Cohaesibacter gelatinilyticus: one gene and its partner. The protein of the gene in region 1 interacts with the protein of each later gene in a pairwise test. Links are inferred from orthologs where the notes say so. Each region holds a gene or a part of one and is shown in the gene's direction. Other genes may lie near its edges. The genes, in order: CRO57_RS14380 and ccmE.

Region 1 (6,693 bases):
CAATCACCAGATCCACCGGCACCTGCGGATTGATGGCTTGCGGATCCGCCCCAAGATCGGAAGCTGCATCACGCATGGCAGCCAGATCCACTACGGCCGGTACACCGGTAAAGTCCTGCATCAAGACGCGAGCTGGACGATAGGAAATCTCGGCACTGGAGCGGCGCTCCTTCAGCCAATCGGCACAGGCACGGATATCATCGGCCGTCACGGATCGGCCATCCTCAAACCGCAAGAGATTTTCCAACACCACCTTCAGAGAGTAAGGCAATTTCGAAATGCCGGGCAAGCCATTCTTCTCGGCCTCAATCAGGCTGAAATAATGATAGGTCTTGCCATTCACTTCAAGACTTTGCTTGGCGTTGAAACTATTCAGGGATTTAGTCATGATGGTCGGTCCTTAGGCTTGGTCTGGCAAAAGGGGCAATATATAAGTATGAGGTCTCTTCTATCATGCCACAGATGAAGGAAATTTGTCCCTTCACACCTGCGTGCACTTATGAAATAGGCATTGATACTTAGAATTGAAGATCATGCGTCTTGCCAGATGATAAAAATCAAGGCAAAAGCGAGCCAAGCCGCTAAAAACCAGATGACCCAAGCGCCAACCGACAAGGATGACCATGCAATTAATCGTAAATGGCCTGAGCTGCATTCGCGGGGGGCGTCCGGTTTTGGAAAATGTCAGTTTTACGCTGGAACAGGGCAAAGCCCTTGTCGTCACAGGCCCCAATGGCATCGGGAAATCCTCTCTGTTGCGTACGCTTGCAGGTCTTGTTCACGCCAATGCTGGCACGGTTAAGCTGGAAGGTGGCGACGAGGAACTAAGCGTTGGTCAGCAAGCGCATTATTTCGGTCATGCCGATGCCATCAAACCAGCGCTGACCCTGAAAGAAAATCTCGATTTCTGGCAGAGCTTTTATGGCTCCCCTACCCGCACGGCTTATGAAGCTTTGCTGGAAGTGGATCTTGGTGATCTCATCGATATGCCAGCGGCATATCTCTCGGCTGGTCAACGTCGTCGATTGTCCCTATCCCGCTTGCTTGTTTGCCACCGTCCGCTCTGGCTGCTGGATGAGCCAACCTCTGCTCTTGATGCGGCTTCCGAGCGCAAACTCGAAATCCTGATGGCAGAGCATCTGGAAAAAGGCGGCCTCATCATAGCAGCCACTCACGCCCCGCTGGGATTACTCAATCCTGACCGGTTGGAGCTGGGTCGCGAACAAATTGCCGATCCGTTTGCCGATGACGAATTATTTGAGCAGGACCAGCTGCAGGAGAGCCAACAATGAGTGCCATGGGTGCCTTGTTCAAACGCGAAATCCAACTCTCCGTGCGCGTTGGCGGCGGAGCCTTGATGGGCGTTTTGTTCTTTCTCATCGTTGTAACGGTCTTTCCTTTTGCCGTCGGACCGGATCTGAACCTTCTGGCTCGTCTTGGCCCTGCAGTGCTCTGGATCGGCGCACTTCTGGCAACACTTTTGGGGCTGGATCGGCTTTATCAGGCAGATCAGGATGATGGCTCACTCGATCTTTTGCTGCTGACCGATCATCCTCTGGAATTGATCGTCCTGATCAAATGTACGGCGCAATGGGTCGCAACAGGCCTGCCGCTTGTTTTGGCAGCTCCCCTGCTATCGCTTTTTCTCAATTTGGAACCTGTCGGCATTGCGGCAGTCACAGCGACCTTGTTGGTTGGAACTCCTGCGTTGACCCTGATTGGGTCCGTCGGCGCTGCTCTTACCGTAATCCTGCGCCGTGGTGGTTTGCTGCTCTCAATTCTGATTCTGCCGCTGACCATCCCAATCCTGATTTTCGGTGTCAGTGCCTCCGTTGGTGCAGTGACTGAGCCCGCTCCCTTCACCACGCCATTTTACATTCTTTGCGCAATTTCGCTGCTGATGCTGATCATCGGACCGATTGCATCTGCGGCGGCTCTTCGCACTGCTCAAGAATAGCCATATTCGATCAGTATAAATCTTAGTGCCTGATTTTAAGACTCTAACAGAGACTTTTAAGAGCGAATTCATATCCGAAAAGTCTGCAACTTTTCGGGAACGCGCTATAGGCAGAATATCCAGCCCTCTCCCCCTCCCAAACCGCCCACGAGGGTACCATATCGGGTGGTTTGGGAGGGGGAGAGGGCTTGGCTCAGGACTACTCTTAGGCGCATCGCGATCAACCTTACGAAATCGTAATACGCGCTGACTGCGAGACATGATATTGATCAAGGCAGAAATGTCGTGGCAGCCATAAGTTTTGGCATGGGATCGGACCAAGCATAAATCCAAGCCGATCTGACAACCATGTAAGCATGGCCCGTCTGGCAGTGACTGGTGACAGGACCAACTGGAAACAGACCAACGAACCAGACCGGTGGCTTTGCCGCATGATAGGACCATCAAGACAAAAGGTGATCAGGCATGACTGCCACCGCCAAAAAATCTTTCAGCATTTGGGATCTGGCCAATCCGACCCGCTTTCTGTCATTCGCTGACAAACTGATGCCCTGGCTTTTTGGCCTGACAATCATTTCCTTTGCCATTGGCCTATACATGACCTTTTTCGTCGCGCCAGACGATTACCAGCAGGGCGCAACGGTCAAGATCATGTTCATCCATGTGCCTGCCGCCTGGCTCGCCATGGGCGCCTATACCATGATGGCAATGTCATCCATCGGCACGCTTGTCTGGAAACATCCTCTGGCCGACGTCTCCGCCAAAGCTGCAGCCCCGCTGGGCGCGGTATTCACCTTCTTGTCCCTTGTGACCGGAAGCCTCTGGGGCAAGCCGATGTGGGGCACTTGGTGGGTTTGGGATGCACGCCTCACCTCCATGCTGGTCCTGTTGATCATCTATCTCGGCCTGATCTCTCTGTGGCGCACCATCGAAGATCCAATCCGTGCTGGTAAAGCGGCCGCCATTCTGACCCTCGTTGGCTTCATCATCATCCCGATCATCAAATTCTCGGTTGATTGGTGGTCCACCTTGCATCAGCCAGCAGGCGTCATCACCATGGATGGTTCCAAGGTCCATAGCTCCATTCTCATTCCTCTACTGGTCATGGCTCTCGCTTTCACCGCCATGTTCGTCATGATGCATCTGAAGGTGATGAAAAACGAGATCATGCGCCGTCGTATCCGCACCATGCAGATGCAAGCCGCAAGACGCGCTGCATCTTCCCAGGCTACTAACTAGGAAAAGGAAACAGATCATGCTCGGACCCTATACCGGTTTCATCACTGCTTCCTATGGCGTTGTCATTCTCACCATTGCCATCCTTGTTGTCTGGATCGTGATTGATGGACGCACTCAGAGCAAAGCTCTGGCAGAGCTGGAAGCCCGTGGCGTTACCCGCCGCTCCGCCCGCAAGAAACAATAGATTCAGCAAGCGTTTGAACAATCCATACCGCACGAAAAATGAGCACCCAGATGAGCACAGAGCCAGCTACTACAGACACGACCGACGGCAAGAAGAAAGGCGGGATCAACCTGCTGATCATTCTGCCTCTCGTGATTTTCCTTGGCCTCGCAACCTTGTTCCTGCTGCAAATGGCAAAAGGCGGTGATCCATCACAAATCCCATCTGTCCTGATCAACAAGCCCGCTCCTGACTTTGACCTGCCTGCTTTGGAGGGCTTTGAGGCCAATGGCGCACCAATGCCCGGCTTCAAGACATCCGATCTGATGGGTCAGGTCACTTTGGTCAATATCTGGGGCTCCTGGTGCCCGGCTTGTCGTGACGAACATCCAATGCTGCTGGAGATGAACAAGGACAATCGCTACCGTCTGGTTGGCATTGCCTACAAGGATGAGCCACAGAATGCAGCGCGGTTCCTGAACAATCACGGCAATGCCTTTGATGCCGTGGGTCTGGACCTGAGCGGCCGTACCGGCATTGACTGGGGCGTCTATGGCGCACCGGAAACCTTCATTGTCGATCGCAAGGGTGTCATCCGGTACAAGCATATCGGGCCACTGACCCCGACCAATCTGCGCGACAGCTTCATGCCTATTCTGGAAAAGATCCTCGCAGAAAAAGGCTGATAAAGCTCTTCAATCTTCCTAAAGAAAAAGGCCGTGCCCAGATATGGGACGCGGCCTTTTTCATGGAAGCTATAATCCAAGGATTACTCCCCAGCATTGGGTCCATATTTGTTCAGCAAAGGCATCTGCATGGCACCGAACACCATGGTGATCGGCATCACGCCAAAAACCTTGAAATTGACCCACATGTCAGTTGAGAAGTTCCGCCAAACCACTTCATTGACCACAGCAAGGAAGAAGAAGAAAACGCCCCAACGGAAGGTCAGGATCCGCCAACCCGTGGCGTTAAGCTGGAAAACGCTATCAAATACATAGCCAAGCAAGCTTTTGCCAAACAACAGCCCGACCAGCAGAATAGTCCCGAACAGGGTATTCACGATGGTCGGCTTCATCTTGATGAAAGTATCATCCTGCAAATAGAGCGTCAGGCCACCAAAAACAAAAACCACGAAACCGGAAATCAACGGCATCACAGGCAGTTTGCCGAACTTGATCCGCGAGAGCGTCAGAGAAATGATGGTCGCAACCATGAATGCAGCCGTCGCAATGAAGATGGACTGCATACCCGACAGGAATGGAAACCAATTGGCCAGCGCGTCCCCTTTGGCATTGGCGAAGAAGAAAACAACCAAAGGCCCCAGTTCCAGTGCCATTTTCAGCAGCTGGCCCTCTTCCAGTTGCGGCTCATCAGCCTTCTCTGGTGATTGACCCGTCGGGATGTTTGAATTGCTCATTGTCTACTCCAAAGGCACGAAGCCCGATTACTTATTCTGCAAGGCCTGCGATTGCACGCGCAAAGTCTTCTGACTTGAACGGCTCCAGATCTTCAACACCCTCACCAACGCCGATGAAGTGAACCGGCATTTTATGCTTGGCTGAGATGGCCACAAGGATACCACCACGCGCCGTGCCATCCAGCTTGGTCATGACAAGACCTGTTACGCCGGCAATCTTGGAGAAGATCTCCACCTGATTGAGCGCATTCTGACCGGTTGTTGCATCCAGCACCAAAAGCACACTATGCGGCGCGCTTTCGTCATGCTTCTTGATCACGCGAACGATCTTTTCCAGCTCGGCCATCAATTCGGTGCGGTTCTGCAAACGACCAGCCGTATCGATCATCAGGATATCACGGCCCTGCTCTTTCGCCTCGGTCATCGCATCAAAGGCCAGACCTGCCGCATCCGAGCCAACCTCACGGGCAACCACCGGAGAATTGGTGCGTTGCCCCCAAACTTTCAGCTGGTCAATGGCGGCAGCTCGGAAAGTATCCCCCGCGGCCAGCATTACGGATTTGCCTTCAGCATTGAATTTCTGAGCCAGTTTGCCAATCGTGGTGGTTTTGCCGGCACCATTGACGCCAATCATCAGGATAACATGCGGACTGCCATCGTCTCGGCTGGAGATTTCCAAAGGTTTGGCCACTGGTTCCAGAACCGCATTGACCTCATCAGCCAGAATTTTCTGAACTTCCTCGCCGGACACTTCCTTATTATAGCGCCCGTCAGCCAAACGCTCGGTGATGGTCATGGCCGTCTCGACGCCCAAATCAGCCTGAATGAGGATATCTTCCAGATCTTGAAGGGTGTCATCATCCAGCTTGCGCTTGGTGAAGATGGACGAAATGCTTTCGCCTAGAGCACCAGAGGATCGGGCCAGACCGCGTTTGAGGCGCTCAAACCAGCTTAGTTTTTTTTCAGGCTCAGCTGGCTTTGGCTCTTCAACAACAGGCTCATCTTCGACGACAGCTTCCACAACTTCAGGAGCATCGTCCTCAACACTCTCTTCCACCACCTCGGAAGCTTCAATTGGCTCCTCTGAGGTCTCAACCTCATCAATGGATGGCTCTTCCTCAGAAGTGATGTCATCTTCGATAGGCTCTGGTTCTGAAGGCTCAGCCTGTTCCTCAGCCTCAATTGAGGCCTCTTCTTGGGCAACCTCTTCAACTATCTCAGGTGTTGCCTCGCCTTCTTCAGGCGCAACAACCTCTTCCTCAGCAACTTCTTTTTCTTCAACGGCATCAGGAGCGCTTTCAGCCGCATCTTTGCCAGAGCCAAACAAACGGGAAAACAGGCCAGGCTTCTTGCTCATTCAATGCACTCCTCAAGACACAATAGCAAACTGATCAGGAAATCTGCTCAGCCATCAGATGACGATGGGTTGCGCCCACAATCTTCGCTCTCACAATATCGCCCGGTTCACCATTTGCAATCTCGACGAGCGTGAATTGCTCGGTTCGTCCAAGGCCATTTCGTTCAACCAGAATATCGCATTCCCGGCCGATCTGACTTTGCAAATGACGATTGAGCGCCACTTCACCAACCTTGCGCAAACGCGCAGCACGATCCTTGATCACCGGTCCCTTCACTTGCGGCATTTTAGCCGCTGGTGTGCCAGGACGGGCAGAATAAGGAAAGACATGCAAATGGGTCAGATCGCATTCCTCGACGATATCAAGGCTCTTTAGGAACATCTCTTCGGTCTCGGTCGGAAAACCGGCAATGATGTCCGCGCCAAAGACCATATCCGGACGAAGCCTGCGCACTTCCTGACAGAAGGCAATGGTGTCGTCGCGCTGATGACGGCGCTTCATGCGCTTCAGCACCATGTTATCACCGGCCTGCAAGGACAGATGCAAATGCGGCATC
Region 2 (6,685 bases), on another replicon or contig:
CAGTTGAAGTCTGTTTTTCTTCCGAAAATTTCGCAGGTAACCAAAAAGATTCTCTCTGAATTGGGCGGCGAGCAGAAAATGGCCAACCAACTGGGATCCAGAGAAATCTATGAAGATCTTCGAGATTTCATGGTATCCAAAGAAAAGGCCATGGCTCTGCAACCGTTTTTGAAACGTATCGACCAACCACTCGTATCCTGGGGCTCACCACAGGGTGAGGAGGTCTACGCGCACATCAGAAAATTTGTGCAGCAGTTTCCCATGCAGACCGCCTGGTTGTTCTCAGGTTTGACATCAAAGTTTGCAGACCCGAAGCTTCTCGTTCAATTGGCGACGAAACTGGCAGGATCAGAAGATGCAGTGCAGATTGGCGCTACTGTATATGCACCTGCGATTACACAGATTCTGGTAGAGATGGAAGCGCATATTTTCCAATTCAAGGCCAAAGTAAATGATCCTGAAGGACTGGATCAGGCACTATATTCTTTGGCAGAATGGCGCAAGTTGGTGCGGGCAGTTGATAGCGAGCTGGAAATGCCTGTGCAATGTCCATGGGCGAAGTCCTTGTCTGCAATGAAGACTGAAATGTCTGATATCTTGGAAAAAGAAATCTCCTCGGTTGCAGGTCTCATTCGCAAAGCGTTGCGTGCTCCGAAAGAAGGTGCACAGGAAAGTGCAGATGAAAATCTTTTGCAGGATGCTACTCGTGCCGCCCAGATTTTCCATCATGCCGAGCGAATGAAAGACAGTTTGGCGATCAATGAGATCGTCAGAAAAGTTCGCAAAGAATTGGATCAGACATTTGAGTTGCTCACCAAGTCTCTTGTCGAACGAACGCGCAATGCTGAGGGGCACGATGTCGAAACGTGTAAAACTCTTGGAGATGCCGCAGCAATATTTGCGACCCATTTGGTGGACGACGATTATGCAAACAGTTTCCGACGCCAATTACGCGCTGCAGCCTCGTCTCCGGAACTAAAGGCCGCAGGCTGATCTGATCTCCAGTTTTTAAATGCGATCTTCACGAATTGGCATACATAGATCTGTCAGTGCATTTTCTATTCCTACCTCATTTGGGTTATTGAGATAAATCTCCAGAAATGGGCGACTGTAATCAGGGACTTTGTCGGAGGAAGGAAGCCATTCCTCATGCATTTTCATGAAATATTGCGGCATATCCTGGTAGGGGCCTTTCATTTGATGAATTGCATATCGTCCACCAGGAATGGATAATCGTCCCATGGAAGCAGGAAGATCATTCTGTAAATCTTCAATTGCATCCGTGTCCATTTCCATGCAGGCATAATAACGCAACATATCAGCTGGAATGATCCTCGGACTATCCAAACCATAGCCAATGCAGCTTTTCATCGCTGGCGGGTTGGGCAGACCAAAATACCAATCCCATAGATTATTCCATGCCTGCTTGGCTTTCTCAGCATACGGGCCAACCTCCAGTGAATAAATGACATTGCGAGAAGAGAGGTCTTCAATCCTGATATCCATCGTGTGATGTCCTGTGTTCGAGTGCGGTTGCAGGAGAGCAAATGAGCATCCTCAAATCCATTAAACATTAAAAGTTAGTAAGGTTTGCTCGAAATTGACAAAACGCATCTTGGTTTAGATGAACATGAGTTAATTTGACATTCCAGTCAAAAGTGCAAATTTTTGACCAGAACCAGTCAGAATGTGGACCAGTATGTTTTGGATTTTTGCAGCCCTGCTTACGGCGCTTGCGGTTATGGTGATTTTGTACCCATTATCTCGCAAACAAAAGAAACTTGATAGCGCAGAGGCTTATGACCTGACCGTCTACAAGTCTCAGCTCAAAGAGATTGATGCAGATGTAAAGCGCGGCTTGATTGCTGCCAGTGAAGCGGACGCTGCTCGGGCCGAGGTTGCTCGCCGTCTGATCTACACTCAGGAAGCCTTGGATGCGGAACAGGAAAATACTTCATCGCATTCTGGTGCAGTCAAAGTTTCCAGCCTGTTGGCCTTGCTGATCGTTCCTGTCGTTGGGCTGGGGCTCTACTATCATATGGGAAAACCTGAAATATCAGGTCAGCCATTGGCTGAGCGATTGACCAAAGATCCGGAACAACAAACATTGATAGAGCGGGTTGCGTCAGTCGAACGGGTTTTGAAAGCCAATCCGGATGATATACGCGGATGGAAGCTGATTGCGCCGATTTATCTGACCATGCGTCGGCCTGATGATGCCATTCGGGCTTATGGCAACGTCGTGCGTCTGGAAGGGGAAACCGCGAAAAATCTCTCAGACCTTGGAGAAGCCTTGGTGGTGAAAGAGGGCGGCGTCGTTTCGCAGAAAGCGATCAGCTTGTTTCTTCAGGCAAACAAGCTGGATAGAATTGCTCCAAAACCTCGTTTCTTTCTTGCAATCGCTTTGGGGCAACAAGACAAGATCCCTCAGGCAATTGAAGCATGGGAAGCACTCATCAGCGATTCCAAGCCGGATTCAGCCTGGGTACCTTTTGCCAAGAGCCAAATTGCTGCACTGAACAAGAAGCTGGACGACACCAAAGTGCCAGCAATTTCAGAAAGCCAAAGGGCTTCAGCAGCAAAAGGTCCGACCCAGGAAGATATCGACAATGCATCTCAATTGGACGCCAAAGATCGCCAGGCAATGATTGAGAATATGGTTTCCACTTTGTCAGAGAGGTTGGAAAGCGAAGGTGGGAGTGCAGAAGAATGGGTACAGCTTATCAGAGCCGAACTGGTTCTTAAGCGCCCGGATAAGGCAGCCAAGACGGTTCACAATGCTTTGGATGCTTTGCGCTCCGATGTTCCAGGAATGGAAAAAGTCAAAGCAGCGGCTCGCTCATTGGGTCTGTCGATAAACCAGTGAGCCAATTGAATACAAACCGAATTCATCTGCCGGATGTGAAACCGGCGCTGAAACTGAGTTGAAAGAAAAAGGATCCCTCTCATGACAAGAAAGCAACGTCGTATGACAATGATCGGTGCAGCAGGGGTTGTCCTGTTTGCCGCTGTTGGTCTGATTTTGTTTGCTTTGCAGGATCAGATTGTCTTCTTCAATTCTCCCTCTGACGTAGCAGCCAATAGCGTCAAGCCAGGACAGCGTATTCGTCTGGGTGGTTTGGTGAAAGATGGAACCATCAATCGCGGTCAGGGTACACAGGTTTCCTTCGTCGTAACTGACGGCGGCGCTGATGTGACGGTCGCTTATAACGGAATTCTGCCTGATCTGTTTCGTGAAGGGCAGGGCGTTGTGACAGAGGGTGTTATGAATACCAACGGAACCTTTGATGCTGATACCGTCCTCGCAAAGCATGACGAAACCTACATGCCAAAAGAAGTTGCAGATGCCTTGAAAGAGCAAGGGCATTGGCAAGGCGACGAGGCAGAAGCCAAAACCTACTAGAATTTTGGTGTAAACCAAATTCGAAAATATTCCCGTCTTCGGACGTAAACAACCCGGACCAGTCGGGTGTAACAGACCAGTTATTCAATTGCCGCTTGGCGGGTAATTGATGGGAGTGACCAAATGATCATTGAGCTTGGCCATTATATGCTGATTTTGGCATTCGCCCTGTCTCTCGTTCAATCCGTGGTGCCGATCTGGGGAGCTCAGATTGACGATAATCGCATGATGTCGGTGGCAAGCCCTATTGCCATCACGCAATTTCTGTTCGTTGGATTGGCTTTCGCGGCGCTGACACATGCCTATGTGACATCGGATTTCTCCGTGCAGAATGTCTGGGAGAATAGTCACTCAACTCAGCCTCTTTTGTACAAATACACTTCTGTTTGGGGTAACCATGAAGGTTCAATGCTTCTTTGGGTTTTCATTCTGGTTATCTTTGGTGCGATGGTTGGTGCTTTTGGGCGCAACCTGCCACCAAAGCTGAAGGCGAATACGCTCGGAGTGCAGGGATGGATTACAGCCGCGTTCCTGTTGTTTGTACTGGTTACGTCCAATCCTTTTCACAGAATTGCCGATGCCCCGATTGAAGGGCGTGATTTGAACCCGATCCTTCAAGATGTCGGCTTGGCTATTCACCCGCCACTGCTTTACCTCGGCTATGTCGGGTTCTCCATCTCGTTTGCATTCTCAATTGCAGCTCTTCTCGAGGGGCGCATTGATGCGGCATGGGCTCGATGGGTTCGTCCATGGGTTCTGACAGCTTGGGGCTTCCTGACCCTTGGTATCTCCATGGGGTCATATTGGGCTTATTATGAGCTTGGATGGGGTGGTTACTGGTTCTGGGATCCAGTTGAAAACGCTTCCTTCATGCCTTGGTTGTGCGGTACGGCATTGCTTCATTCAGCAATCGTTATGGAAAAGCGGGGTGCATTGAAGGTCTGGACAATCCTGTTGTCCATCCTGACATTCTCGCTGTCTCTGCTCGGCACTTTCCTCGTGCGTTCCGGCGTATTGACTTCAGTTCATGCTTTTGCGACCGATCCGGGCCGTGGTGTTTTTATTCTCATTCTGCTGGTAGCCTTCATTGGAGGCGGACTGTCTCTCTTTGCATGGCGCGCGTCCATGCTCCGTCAAGGAGGTGTTTTTGCGCCAATCTCCCGGGAAGGATCTTTGGTACTGAACAACCTTTTCCTCTCTGCTGCGACAGCTGCAGTTCTGGTTGGAACGCTCTATCCGCTGGCATTGGAAGCGACGACAGGAGCAAAGATTTCGGTTGGTGCGCCTTTCTTCAATCTTACCTTCGGCCCAATGATGATCCCGCTTTTGATCGCAGTGCCTTTCGGTCCGCTTCTCGCTTGGAAACGCGGTGATCTGGGTGCAGCCATGCAGCGCCTCTGGACGGCACTGGGTATCGCTATCCTGACCGTCATACTGGTTTATGGTTATGTTGAAGGTGGACCAGCACTGGCGCCACTTGGCATCGGCATCGGTGTCTGGCTGGTGATCGGGTCCTTTGCGGAAATCCAGTTGCGTTCGGGTTTCTTCAAAAATTCCTTCTCCAAAGCCATCTCTCGCATGTTTGGTATGCCAAAGTCGGTTTGGGGGGCAGCTCTGGGGCACCTTGGCGTCGGCATGACCGTCATTGGCATTGTTGTTGCCTCTTCCTATCAGCTGGAAGACATTTCCATCATGAAGGTCGGCGATAGCCGTACTATTGCAGGTTATACCTTTACCTTTGAAGGCATGAAGGAAAGTTCTGAGCATAACTATTCAGATGTTGCAGGCACGTTCAGAGTGACTGAAGGTGACAAGCTGGTGACCACTCTAAACCCTGTCAAAAGGGTGTATAATACCCGCGGAATGCCTACGACTGAGACCGATATCTACACCATCTGGGGCGTTACCCAGCTTTATATGTCGCTTGGTGACAAGCAAGATAATGGCGCGATGGCTGTTCGGATCTACTACAAGCCTTGGGTGACCTTCATCTGGTTGGGCTCCCTGGTGATGTTCTTCGGTGCATGTTTTTCACTGGCAGATCGTCGCCTTCGTATCGGTGCACCTGCCCGTAAAGGCCGTGCCAAGCAAGCTGCAAGTACAGCCTAGAAAGGAACAAGGTAATGAAGCTTATTTCAATTCTTCGCCTCGTTTTTCTGTCGGCGTTTCTGGTTGTTACCTTGCAAGCTGGACCATCCTTGGCGGTCAGCCCTGAGGAGATGCTCAAGGATCCCGCGCTTGAAGCACGGGCGAGGGAAATTTCCGCCGGACTGCGGTGTCTTGTCTGTCAGAACCAGTCAATCGATGATTCGGACGCTCCATTGGCTAAGGATCTCCGACTTTTGGTGCGAGAACGGATAGTGAAGGGTGACAGCAATGACGAAGCCATGGAGTTTCTGGTAAGCCGGTATGGAGAATTCGTGCTTCTCAAGCCACGCTTTACTATGAAAACACTTTTGCTTTGGGGATTTGGGCCAGCCATTCTGCTTTTGGGGCTCTGGGCGGTCCATCTGTTGTATCGCAAGAATAAAAGTGTTGCGGCAACTGCACAGGCTACCGGGGCAGTCGAGTTGAGCAAGGAAGAGCAGGACAAGCTCAACAAAATTTTATCATCCGAGAGCGATAGCTGACTGGCTTTTCTCTTTCTCTGGCTTACATTGATAAGCAACCAGGCGCGGTACCATGCTGATTGGTGACCGCGCCTTTCATTTGCAGCAATGATTGCCCGTATAGGGAAGGGACCGATAGAATGAACAAATCAACATCCACTACCCAACCCTTGAAATTTGCCGGTGCACTAGGGGATGAATTGCAGGCCAGATTGGACATGCCAGCGGGTCCGGTGCGTGCAACGGCGATCTTTGCTCATTGCTTTACATGCTCGAAGGATTTGTTTGCGTCGCGCAGAATTGCTTCGGAATTGGCTGGCCGAGGATTTGCAGTATTGCGTTTTGATTTCACTGGTCTGGGGGCTTCTGGCGGCGATTTTTCTGATACCAATTTCTCTTCAAATATCTCGGATCTGGTGCATGCAGCCGATAGTTTACGGGAGGTTTTGGAAGGTCCAAGCCTTCTGGTCGGTCATTCGCTAGGGGGTGCGGCAGTGTTGGCTGCTGCCAGCCAGATCCCCGAAGTAAAAGCTGTTGCGACCATTGGAGCTCCCGCCGATGTGAAGCATATTGAGCATAGCTTCAAATGTCAGCTCGACGAGATTGAAGAAAAAGGCGAGGCCGCGGTCAGTCTTGCTGGTCGTCCTTTCACGATCAAGAAGCAATTTCTGGA

Evidence for each region.
Region 2: the proteins of CRO57_RS14380 (region 1) and ccmE interact in binary tests that used the Escherichia coli proteins (3 or more experiments, as listed by UniProt). The link is inferred for Cohaesibacter gelatinilyticus from one-to-one orthologs.

The regions. Positions count from the first base shown.
Region 1 is NZ_OBEL01000003.1:114,219-120,911, forward strand. Bases 1,322-4,309 are described here. They hold CRO57_RS14380 (heme ABC transporter permease), read left to right. Parts: upstream 1,322-2,422; coding sequence 2,423-3,196; downstream 3,197-4,309. Other genes in these bases: ccmB (heme exporter protein CcmB), read left to right, coding at 1,322-1,957; ccmD (heme exporter protein CcmD), read left to right, coding at 3,213-3,380; CRO57_RS14390 (DsbE family thiol:disulfide interchange protein), read left to right, coding at 3,431-4,045; CRO57_RS14395 (septation protein A), read right to left, coding at 4,129-4,309. Also shown: aconitate hydratase AcnA, read right to left, coding at 1-388; heme ABC exporter ATP-binding protein CcmA, read left to right, coding at 624-1,292; more of ccmB, read left to right, coding at 1,298-1,321; more of CRO57_RS14395, read right to left, coding at 4,310-4,779; signal recognition particle-docking protein FtsY, read right to left, coding at 4,811-6,136; tRNA (N(6)-L-threonylcarbamoyladenosine(37)-C(2))-methylthiotransferase MtaB, read right to left, coding at 6,171-6,693. UniProt on the Escherichia coli protein: Required for the export of heme to the periplasm for the biogenesis of c-type cytochromes.
Region 2 is NZ_OBEL01000001.1:752,306-758,990, forward strand. Bases 1,696-4,675 are described here. They hold ccmE (cytochrome c maturation protein CcmE), read left to right. Parts: upstream 1,696-2,947; coding sequence 2,948-3,403; downstream 3,404-4,675. Other genes in these bases: ccmI (c-type cytochrome biogenesis protein CcmI), read left to right, coding at 1,700-2,866; CRO57_RS03380 (heme lyase CcmF/NrfE family subunit), read left to right, coding at 3,527-4,675. Also shown: CRO57_RS03360 (hypothetical protein), read left to right, coding at 1-993; CRO57_RS03365 (AraC family transcriptional regulator), read right to left, coding at 1,009-1,506; more of CRO57_RS03380, read left to right, coding at 4,676-5,512; CRO57_RS03385 (cytochrome c-type biogenesis protein), read left to right, coding at 5,527-6,033; CRO57_RS03390 (bifunctional alpha/beta hydrolase/OsmC family protein), read left to right, coding at 6,111-6,685. UniProt on the Escherichia coli protein: Heme chaperone required for the biogenesis of c-type cytochromes. Transiently binds heme delivered by CcmC and transfers the heme to apo-cytochromes in a process facilitated by CcmF and CcmH.